DNA from 3 places in the Enterobacter sp. Taxon_8 genome. Region 2 is predicted to be linked to each of the others. Evidence: predicted binding sites of a transcription regulator. Region 2 holds the regulator's gene; each other region holds the start of a gene.
What was found. Region 2 encodes Fur, which represses iron uptake genes when iron is present. Its sites were predicted from a motif close to ATAATAATGAGAACNACTATCAA; they were not measured.
Positions count from the first base shown of each region.

Region 1: ftnA (non-heme ferritin) is a predicted target of Fur. The motif match lies at 1,666-1,688, and genes of this name have one in related genera.
Region 3: bfd (bacterioferritin-associated ferredoxin) is a predicted target of Fur. The motif match lies at 1,617-1,639, and genes of this name have one in related genera.

Region 1 is NZ_CM177989.1:1,732,016-1,735,297, reverse strand. It holds gene AC4IBF_RS08225 (anaerobic C4-dicarboxylate transporter) at 1-567, shown strand, start outside; gene AC4IBF_RS08220 (DUF2766 family protein) at 609-860, opposite strand; gene azuC (stress response protein AzuC) at 968-1,051, opposite strand; gene yecR (YecR family lipoprotein) at 1,286-1,624, shown strand; gene ftnA (non-heme ferritin) at 1,829-2,326, shown strand; gene tyrP (tyrosine transporter TyrP) at 2,577-3,282, shown strand, end outside.
Region 2 is NZ_CM177989.1:3,257,706-3,260,987, reverse strand. It holds gene chiP (chitoporin ChiP) at 67-1,464, shown strand; gene chiQ (ChiQ/YbfN family lipoprotein) at 1,512-1,838, shown strand; gene fur (ferric iron uptake transcriptional regulator) at 1,931-2,377, opposite strand; gene fldA (flavodoxin FldA) at 2,669-3,199, opposite strand.
Region 3 is NZ_CM177989.1:410,388-413,669, reverse strand. It holds gene rpsJ (30S ribosomal protein S10) at 1-1, opposite strand, end outside; gene AC4IBF_RS01900 (prepilin peptidase) at 382-855, shown strand; gene bfr (bacterioferritin) at 839-1,315, opposite strand; gene bfd (bacterioferritin-associated ferredoxin) at 1,388-1,582, opposite strand; gene tuf (elongation factor Tu) at 1,762-2,946, opposite strand; gene fusA (elongation factor G) at 3,016-3,282, opposite strand, start outside.

The DNA.
Region 1 (3,282 bases), 1.5 Mb from region 2:
GCCTTTGAAGTGAAAGGTAAAATGACGGCGCTGTCGATGAACCTTGTCATTCAGATGATGATGTTAATTGCGGGCGCGGTGATGCTGATGGCCTGCAAGGTCAATGCGTCGGCCATTTCCAACGGCGCGGTGTTCAAAGCCGGTATGGTCGCGATCTTCTCGGTGTTCGGCGTGGCGTGGATGAGCGATACCTTTTTTCAGGCACATCTCGAGGAGTTAAAGCTGGCGCTGGAAGGCGTGGTGAAAAGCCACCCGTGGACGTATGCCATTGTACTGTTTCTGGTGTCAAAACTGGTGAACAGCCAGGCGGCGGCGCTGACGGCCGTTGCGCCTATGGGCCTCATGCTGGGCATCGACCCGAAAATGCTGATCGCCTTTTTCCCGGCATCATACGGCTATTTTGTGCTGCCAACCTATCCAAGTGATTTGGCCTGCATCGGCTTTGACCGGTCAGGCACGACCCGCATCGGGAAATTCATAATCAACCACAGCTTCATTTTGCCAGGGCTGATTGGGGTGAGCTGCGCGTGCGCGGCGAGCTACCTGCTGGTCCAGACGTTCTTCTGACAGCATCAAAGGGCGACACGTACCGTCGCCCATTTCCCTGCTTAGTGGGATTCACCCTGCGGCGTGAATCGCAGCTCGATCAGCGCGATGGCTTTCTGGATCGCACGAAGCGTTACCGGATCAGCGGCAGCAGGATGGCTGGCGAAATCGATGTTTTTGAGCTGGGTAGACATCTTCTCGCGCACTTCAACCGGCGCAATCACGTCCAGAACATCAAGGATTTGTTTGATAACCAGCTGACAGGCGACAACGTCAGAGACCAGTTCCTGATCGGCGCTCAGGTTTTGTGACATGGGGCTTTCTCCTTATTTAAAGGCCGCCATATTAGCAAAACACGCCCCCTGACATCTCCCCTTCAACGCCTGCAGGTATAAAAAAACCTGCCGAAGCAGGTTTTTTATCAGAACATGGCGCCCGGCGGCACGTCTTTGAACGTGCGGCAGTAATTGGCCCACATGCTTTTCAGGATTTTGCGCAGTTTCACGATGAGGCTCCATTAACTTGTTATACAACTTTATTGTCAATGTACCTATAATATGACCACTGTCACAAAAATCAATATTTTTGTGACATGCATCACAATTTTATCCGCATGTGGCCTGACAGCGTTAATCCCGGACCCGTTGCAAAGAGTGAGGGCAGATTGTCCGGCTATTCCAGGCATTGCAGCGGGCATCTGCGGGTACGATAACGTATTTCCATCCACTCAGAGCGAACCATGAAAAGAGTCATTGTAGCCGGCACAATCCTGCTGCTCGCGGGGTGTAGTATTAACCGCCAGGCTGAAGTCAGTAGTCTCGATGCCCCAAACGGCATCGTCCGCCTCGACTACGGCCAGGCAGCGCTGCAAAATGCATATTCCGATGAGTATGTGAATAACGGCACGGCGGCAAAAGCGTGTCAGAGCATGGGGTATGCCACCGCCTCAGCCTATGGTCAGCCCATTAAAACCTGTACCCTGACAAGCGGTTCTCTGTGCCTGAACGAGAGCGTGACTATCCAGTACAAATGTATGGGTTACGCCGTTAATCCTAAGTCAAATAATCCGTGGTATTAATCGAAGCTGCCAGCGTGTGCTGGCAGTTTATTTCATTACGAACAAAAATAATTCTCATTAATACATTATAAAAATCGCCAATGCGTTTTATTCCCATTCGTATTTTGAATAAATAAAATAATAATTTTACGTTTTGCAAATAATTAAATAACAAATTATAGTGTCGCTCATTGTGGACCAGAAATAATAATCCGGAGCGTCACCATGCTGAAAACTGAAATGATCGACAAGCTCAACGCACAAATGAATCTTGAGCTTTTTTCATCCCTGCTCTACCAGCAGATGAGCGCCTGGTGCAGCTACCACAGCTTCGAAGGTGCGGCCGCGTTTCTGCGTCGTCACGCTCAGGAAGAGATGACCCACATGCAGCGTCTGTTTGATTATCTGACAGATACGGGCAGCCTGCCGCGCATTGACACCGTGGCCTCACCGTTTGCTGAGTATAATTCTCTCGATGAACTGTTCCGCGCCACCTACGAGCACGAGCAGCTGATCACCCAGAAAATTAACGAATTGGTTCATGCTGCGATGACCAGCCAGGATTATCCAACCTTTAATTTCCTGCAGTGGTACGTCGCTGAACAACACGAAGAAGAGAAGCTGTTTAAATCCGTGCTGGATAAATTATCGCTGGTGGGGAAATCCGGTGAAGGTCTTTACTTTATTGATAAAGAACTTTCCACTCTCGATACTCAGAATTAATTTCAGCGCGGTGCCGGTTTCCGGCACCGCGTTAATTTACCTTCCCTCCCCCGCATCGAAATACCCATTTTATTCCCTGTACGCCCTGTTTACGTTACGCCTGAGCGTCGCCCCACGTCATAGAATTGCCGGCAGCGCAATTCGTAAACTTTTAATTACAGTACTTGTAACGGTGATTTGACGAGTTACGGCTTTTCCCTTACTCTGCGCCGCAGATTTGTCGCGGTTAAGAAGCGTTGTAGAGGAAAGCGTGAAAAACAGAACCCTGGGAAGTATTTTTATCGTCGCCGGAACGACAATTGGCGCAGGAATGCTGGCCATGCCCCTGGCGGCCGCGGGCGTGGGATTTGGCATGACCCTGCTGCTGCTGGGCACGCTTTGGGCGCTGATGTGCTACACCGCCCTGCTGCTGCTTGAGGTTTACCAGCACGTGCCCGCCGACACCGGCCTGGGTTCGCTTGCGGCGCGCTATCTGGGACGCTACGGCCAGTGGATAACCGGCTTTAGCATGATGTTCCTGATGTACGCCCTGACCGCCGCCTATATCAGCGGCGCCGGGGAACTCATCGCCTCCAGCGTCAACGACTGGTTTGGCTCTGACATTACCCCTGCGACGGGGGCTATCTTCTTTGCGCTCATCGGCGGCGGCGTGGTCTGCGTGGGGACATCGCTGGTCGATCTGTTTAACCGCTTTCTGTTCAGCGCCAAAATTCTCTTCCTGATTATCATGCTGGTGCTGCTGGCCCCGCACGTGCATAAGGTCAACCTGCTGACGCTGCCGCTGGAAAAAGGGCTGGCGCTTTCCGCGATCCCGGTCATATTCACCTCGTTTGGCTTCCACGGCAGCGTGCCAAGCATCGTCAGCTATATGAACGGCGATATCCGCAAGCTGCGCCGCGTCTTTGTTATCGGCAGTGCCATTCCGCTGATCGCCTATATTTTCTGGCAGCTGGTGA
Region 2 (3,282 bases):
CTGACCATTTGGTCTTTTTTATTTACGCCGTTTCAGGCGTTTTAATTCGTCAAAGAGGAATAATCTATGCGTACGTTCAGTGGCAAACGTAGTGCGCTGGCGCTGGCTATTGCCGGTGTGACAGCAATGTCGGGCCTGGTGGTGACACCAGAGGCGAAAGCGGCGGGCTTCATCGACGATTCTACCCTCACGGGCGGTATCTATTACTGGCAGCGTGAACGTGACCGTAAAGACGTCACCGAAGACAAATACAAAACCAACCTTTCTCATTCCACCTGGAACGCCAACCTGGACTTCCAGTCAGGCTATGCCGCGGATATGTTCGGTCTGGATATTGCTGCGTTTACCGCGATTGAAATGGCGGAAAACGGCGACAGCGCCCACCCGAACGAAATTGCCTTCTCCTCCAGCAATAAAGCGTATAAAGAAGACTGGTCCGGGGATAAGAGCGGCATCAGCCTGTACAAAGCCGCTGCAAAATTTAAATACGGTCCGGTATGGGCGCGCGGTGGTTATATTCAGCCAACTGGCCAGACCCTGTTAGCACCGCACTGGAGTTTTATGCCGGGTACCTATCAGGGTGCGGAAGCCGGGGCGAACTTTGACTACGGTGATGCGGGTGCGTTGAGCTTCTCCTATATGTGGACCAACGAGTACAAAGCACCCTGGCACATCGAGATGGACAAGTTCTACCAGAACGATAAGAAAACCAAAGTCGATTATCTCCACTCGCTGGGGGCGAAATACGACTTCAAAAACGATCTGGTTCTCGAAGCAGCATTTGGCCAGGCGCAAGGGTATATCGATCAGTACTTTGCCAAGGCCAGCTATAAGTTTGATGTCGCGGGTAGCCCGCTGAGTACCAGCTATCAGTTCTACGGTACGCGCGACAAAGTCAGCAACGGTGGCGTCAATGACATTTATGATGGCACCGCGTGGCTGCAGGCACTAACCTTCGGCTATAAGGTCGGTCAGGTTGATTTACGTCTGGAAGGAACATGGGTGAAGGCGGAAGGGCAGCAGGGCTACTTCCTGCAGCGTATGACCCCGACCTATGCCTCATCCAACGGTCGTCTTGATATCTGGTGGGATAACCGCTCAGACTTCAACGCCGACGGCGAGAAAGCGGTCTTCTTCGGCGCAATGTACGACCTGAAAAACTGGAACCTGCCTGGCTGGGCGGTGGGCGCTTCTTACGCTTACGCCTGGGATGCAAAACCTGCCGATATGGCAACTCCGGACGCATACTACGATCCCAACTATCGCCTGAAAGAGTCTTCTTACAGCCTCGATGCTATCTATACCCTGCAGGATGGCCGCGCGAAAGGTACAATGTTCAAACTGCACTTCACTCAATATGACAACCACTCCGATATCCCGAGCTACGCGGGCGGTTACGGCAACATCTTCCAGGATGAACGTGACGTGAAATTCATGGTTATCGCACCGTTCACTATCTTCTGATGAATCTTCCGGCGGGTTAGATCCCGCCGGACCGGAGACTGCATATGATGAAAAAAATCGTAATCGTCGCGTTGCTGGCATCAGGGCTGGTGGCGTGTGCTCAGAGTGAGGCACCGAAAGAAGATTCCCGGCTGAAGGAGGCCTATAGCGCCTGTATTAATACAGCAGAAGGATCGCCGGAGAAAATTGAAGCCTGTCAGAGCGTGCTGAACGTGCTGAAGAAAGAGAAAGCGCATGAGCAGTTTGCGACGCGGGAGAATGTCCGCGTGATGGATTACCAGGCCTGTATCCAGGCGCGTAAAACCGGTAACGATCAGGAAGTGGCCAAGCGTTGCGATAAGATCTGGAACGAGATACGCAACAATAATAAATAAGTTGCTTTACGCCCGGTGGCGCGGTGCTTACCGGGCTTTTTTCTGGCAAAAAAAAGCCAACCTTTCGGCTGGCTCAGAGTATGAACACTTGATTATTTTGCGTCGTGCGCGTGGTCATCTTCGCGGCAGTCGCCTTCAGCGCAGTGACCGTAAAGATACAGGCTGTGGTTGGTCAGGCGGATACCGTGACGCGCGGCGATTTCACGCTGGCGCGCTTCGATGGAATCATCGCTGAATTCAATGACCTTGCCGCAGTCGAGGCAGATCAAATGATCGTGGTGCTGCTGCTGGGTCAGTTCGAAAACAGATTTACCGCCTTCGAAATTATGACGGGTGACAATGCCCGCGTCATCAAACTGGTTCAGCACGCGATAGACGGTAGCCAGCCCAATCTCTTCACCCATGTCGATAAGACGTTTATAAAGGTCTTCCGCACTGACATGGTGATTGTCTGGACCCTGAAGCACTTCGAGGATTTTTAACCGAGGAAGCGTAACTTTCAGGCCAGCCTTCTTTAATGCGGTATTGTTGTCAGTCATGCGGAATCTGTCCTGTTGCTAAACGATTCACTTCTGTAGGAAGTGACAGAAAATGCACCTGGGATAATGCGTCTCATTATAGAACTGCCATGGCTAAATGAAAACTGCAAGTCTCAGGCAAAATATGCTTATAAAAATGGGGTATCACCAACAAACTTGCTCGATGGAAAACCACATTTTATCAGGGAGACATTGTACAGGTCTGGGCGAAAAAGTTAAAAGATTGTAGCAATTAATTTAATCGGTTTGACCTGGTGCGCGGGCGCAACCGCCGTTGCGCCGCGAGAAAAATCAGGCGTTAAGAATATCGTCCAGGTGCAGTTCTTCACGGATCTGCTTAACCCATTTCTCAACGCGCTCTGCGGTCAGTTCTGGCTGACGGTCTTCGTCGATGGCCAGACCCACGAAATGATCGTCATCGGCCAGGCCTTTAGACGCTTCGAAGTGGTAACCAGCGGTCGGCCAGTGGCCTACGATAACCGCGCCATTCGGCTCAATGATGTCGCGGATGGTACCCAGCGCGTCACAGAAATACTCAGCGTAGTCTTCCTGGTCACCGCAGCCAAACAGGGCAACTAGCTTACCGTTGAAGTCCACTTCTTCCAGCGTCGGGAAGAAATCATCCCAGTCGCACTGGGCTTCACCGTAGTACCAGGTTGGGATACCCAGCAGCAGAATATCATAGCCTTCCAGATCTTCTTTGCTGCTCTTGGCAATGTCATGCACATCAGCAACGTCTTTACCGAGCTGTTTTTGAATGTTTTTTGCGATATTTTCGGTATTGCCGGTATCACTGCCAAAGAAAATGCCGATGATTGCCATGAGTAAAATAACCTCTTGAAACTTAATAGTATGGTGGCGCAATTCGGCCACGGATAAGGGCAATAATAGCAGAACTGGCAACC
Region 3 (3,282 bases), 1.7 Mb from region 2:
TGAGACCAGAGCTCCAATTATTTTATAAACGAAAATGATTACTCCTCAAACCCATTACGATTGATGGGAGAGTGTAACCGTTCTTACGTAGCTCCCCAATTGGGAGCATTGTTGAGTAACAAAATGAGCTACTCTGGTTCTGATTGAACCCGCCGTCAATTACGACAAGCCCGCGCATTATACGTAAATCTGGGCAAGACGCAAGTGCCGTTTAGAAATTAAGCGCCAGAGGCGCAGTATTCATAAGAGCGCGCAACATTTTATGCAATGTAATCTGCGTCGATGCTTTGTTTCGAGCCGCTACGCATCTCCGTTTTTTATGCGTTGCCGGCAAGGCCGATTATAACGAGTATGCGCGCAAACCCGCTTGAGGCCTTTTTCATGCTAACCACCCTCCCCTTTCTGCTGATCTATCTTTCGCTGACTGCCTTACTTGTACATGCCGATATTCGCTACGGTCTGCTTCCCGATAAATTTCTCTGCCCGCTGCTATGGGCGGGCCTGCTCTTTCAGCTCTGTATCCATCCGGATTTTCTGCCACGTGCGGTGGTGGGTGCGATGGCCGGATATATTGCCTTTGCCATTATTTACTGGGGCTACTGGTTTATCTGCCGGCGTGAAGGTATGGGATATGGCGATGTAAAATACCTGGCTGCGCTTGGCGCATGGCATGGCTGGTGCGTACTGCCTACGCTGGCGTTGCTTGCAGCACTGATGGCGCTTCTCTGCATTCTTGTTTTTTCGTTAATCCGCCCTGATAAGAAGGCAATAAAAAACCCGCTGCCTTTTGGGCCATTTCTGGCAGCAGCGGGTTTATGCGTTGGCTGGAAGACGTTGCTTATTCTTCCACTTTAATCTGTGACTGAAGATAGTTTTGCAGGCCAATTTTAGCAATGAGATCCAGCTCCGTTTCCAGCCAGTCAATATGGCCTTCTTCATCGGCCAGGATCTGGATCATCATATCGCGACTGACGTAGTCATGTACGCTGTCAGCATATGCAATGGCTTCACGGAGATCTTTGGCACCTTCAAGCTCCAGCCTGAGGTCGGAACGCAGCATCTCTTCGACATCTTCTCCGATGCCCAGCTTGCCGAGATCCTGCAGGTTTGGAATGCCTTCAAGGAATAAAATACGCTCGATATATTTATCAGCGTGTTTCATCTCATCTATAGATTCATGGTACTCAACGTCGTTTAAACGTTTGAGTCCCCAGTTTTTGAGCATTCTCGCGTGAAGAAAGTACTGGTTGATTGCGACAAGCTCATTTCCCAATAATTTATTGAGATAACTTATGATTTTAACATCACCTTTCATTATATAGTCCCTCCGCTTCCACTCATTGAAGCGTAGATCGGGCTACAGGGATGTCAAAAAAAAGATGGGCGCTTACGCGATCTCTTTGTATTCCGGGATCTGCATCAGTTCGTCCTGCATGATCTCTCGCGCAGCACGTACACATTTACCGCATTGATTTCCCACCGGAACAAATTTGCGAAGCTGCTGGAATGACTGGGGCTGGAACTGGCGAACGGCCTGACGTATTTTTTTGTCGCTTACACCATTACATAAACAAACGTACATATAAACTCCCGTTCAAATTATGCGCAAAGTGTAAGTGAGAATGGTTATGATTACAATAGCACAAACGCCAGAATGCGGGGCGGGAGCAGGCAAAAAATGCGAAATTTTGTGACAAATACCTGAGCGGCAGAAAACAAAAAAGGACGCCGAAGCGTCCTTTTTTATTCGGGGATAATTAATTAGCCCAGAACTTTAGCAACAACGCCCGCGCCAACGGTACGGCCGCCTTCACGGATTGCGAAACGCAGACCGTCGTCCATCGCGATTGGGTGGATCAGAGTCACAACCATCTTGATGTTGTCGCCTGGCATTACCATCTCAACGCCTTCTGGCAGTTCGATGGTACCGGTCACGTCAGTTGTACGGAAGTAGAACTGTGGACGGTAGCCTTTGAAGAACGGAGTATGACGGCCGCCTTCGTCTTTGGACAGAATGTACACTTCAGATTCGAACTTGGTGTGTGGCTTGATTGAGCCTGGCTTCGCCAGAACCTGACCACGTTCGATTTCTTCACGTTTGATACCACGCAGCAGAACACCAACGTTCTCACCAGCACGGCCTTCGTCCAGCAGTTTGCGGAACATTTCAACGCCAGTACAGGTAGACTTCGCAGTCTCTTTGATACCAACGATTTCAACTTCTTCACCAACTTTGATGATACCGCGCTCTACACGACCGGTAACAACGGTACCACGACCGGAGATGGAGAATACGTCTTCGATTGGCAGCAGGAATGGCTTGTCAATCGCACGCTCTGGTTCTGGGATGTAAGAATCCAGGAAGCCAGCCAGTTCGATGATTTTCGCTTCCCACTCAGCTTCGCCTTCCAGCGCTTTCAGAGCAGAACCACGAACGATTGGAGTATCGTCGCCTGGGAAATCGTACTGAGACAGCAGTTCACGAACTTCCATCTCTACCAGTTCCAGCAGCTCTTCGTCATCAACCATGTCGCACTTGTTCAGGAACACGATGATGAAAGGAACGCCTACCTGACGACCCAGCAGGATGTGCTCACGAGTCTGAGGCATTGGGCCGTCAGTCGCAGCAACAACCAGGATCGCGCCGTCCATCTGCGCAGCACCGGTGATCATGTTTTTAACATAGTCGGCGTGGCCTGGGCAGTCTACGTGTGCGTAGTGGCGAGTCGGGGTGTCGTACTCAACGTGAGAGGTGTTGATGGTGATACCACGAGCTTTTTCTTCTGGTGCGTTATCGATCTGGTCGAATGCACGAGCAGAACCACCGTAGGTTTTAGCCAGAACGGTAGTGATTGCAGCAGTCAGGGTAGTTTTACCATGGTCAACGTGGCCGATAGTACCAACGTTGACGTGGGGTTTTGTACGTTCAAATTTTTCTTTAGACACGGCTATATTCCTTACTATAGTGCTCTCCCCTCTGGAGAGAGCACGGGACTTAGGTTTTAATCCTGTGGATTACTTACCACGGGCTTCAATAACGGCCTGAGCAACGTTGTTAGGCGCATCATCATACTTCAGGAATTCCATGGTGTATGATGCACGACCTTTGGTCAGAGAACGCAGCTGAGTCGCATATCCGAACATTTCAGACAGCGGAACTTCAGCGTGGATCTTAACGCCAGTTACTTCGGATTCCTGACCACGCAGCATACCGCGACGACGGCTCAAGTCACCGATAACGTCACCGGTGTTCTCTTCAGGAGTTTCTACTTCAACCTTCAT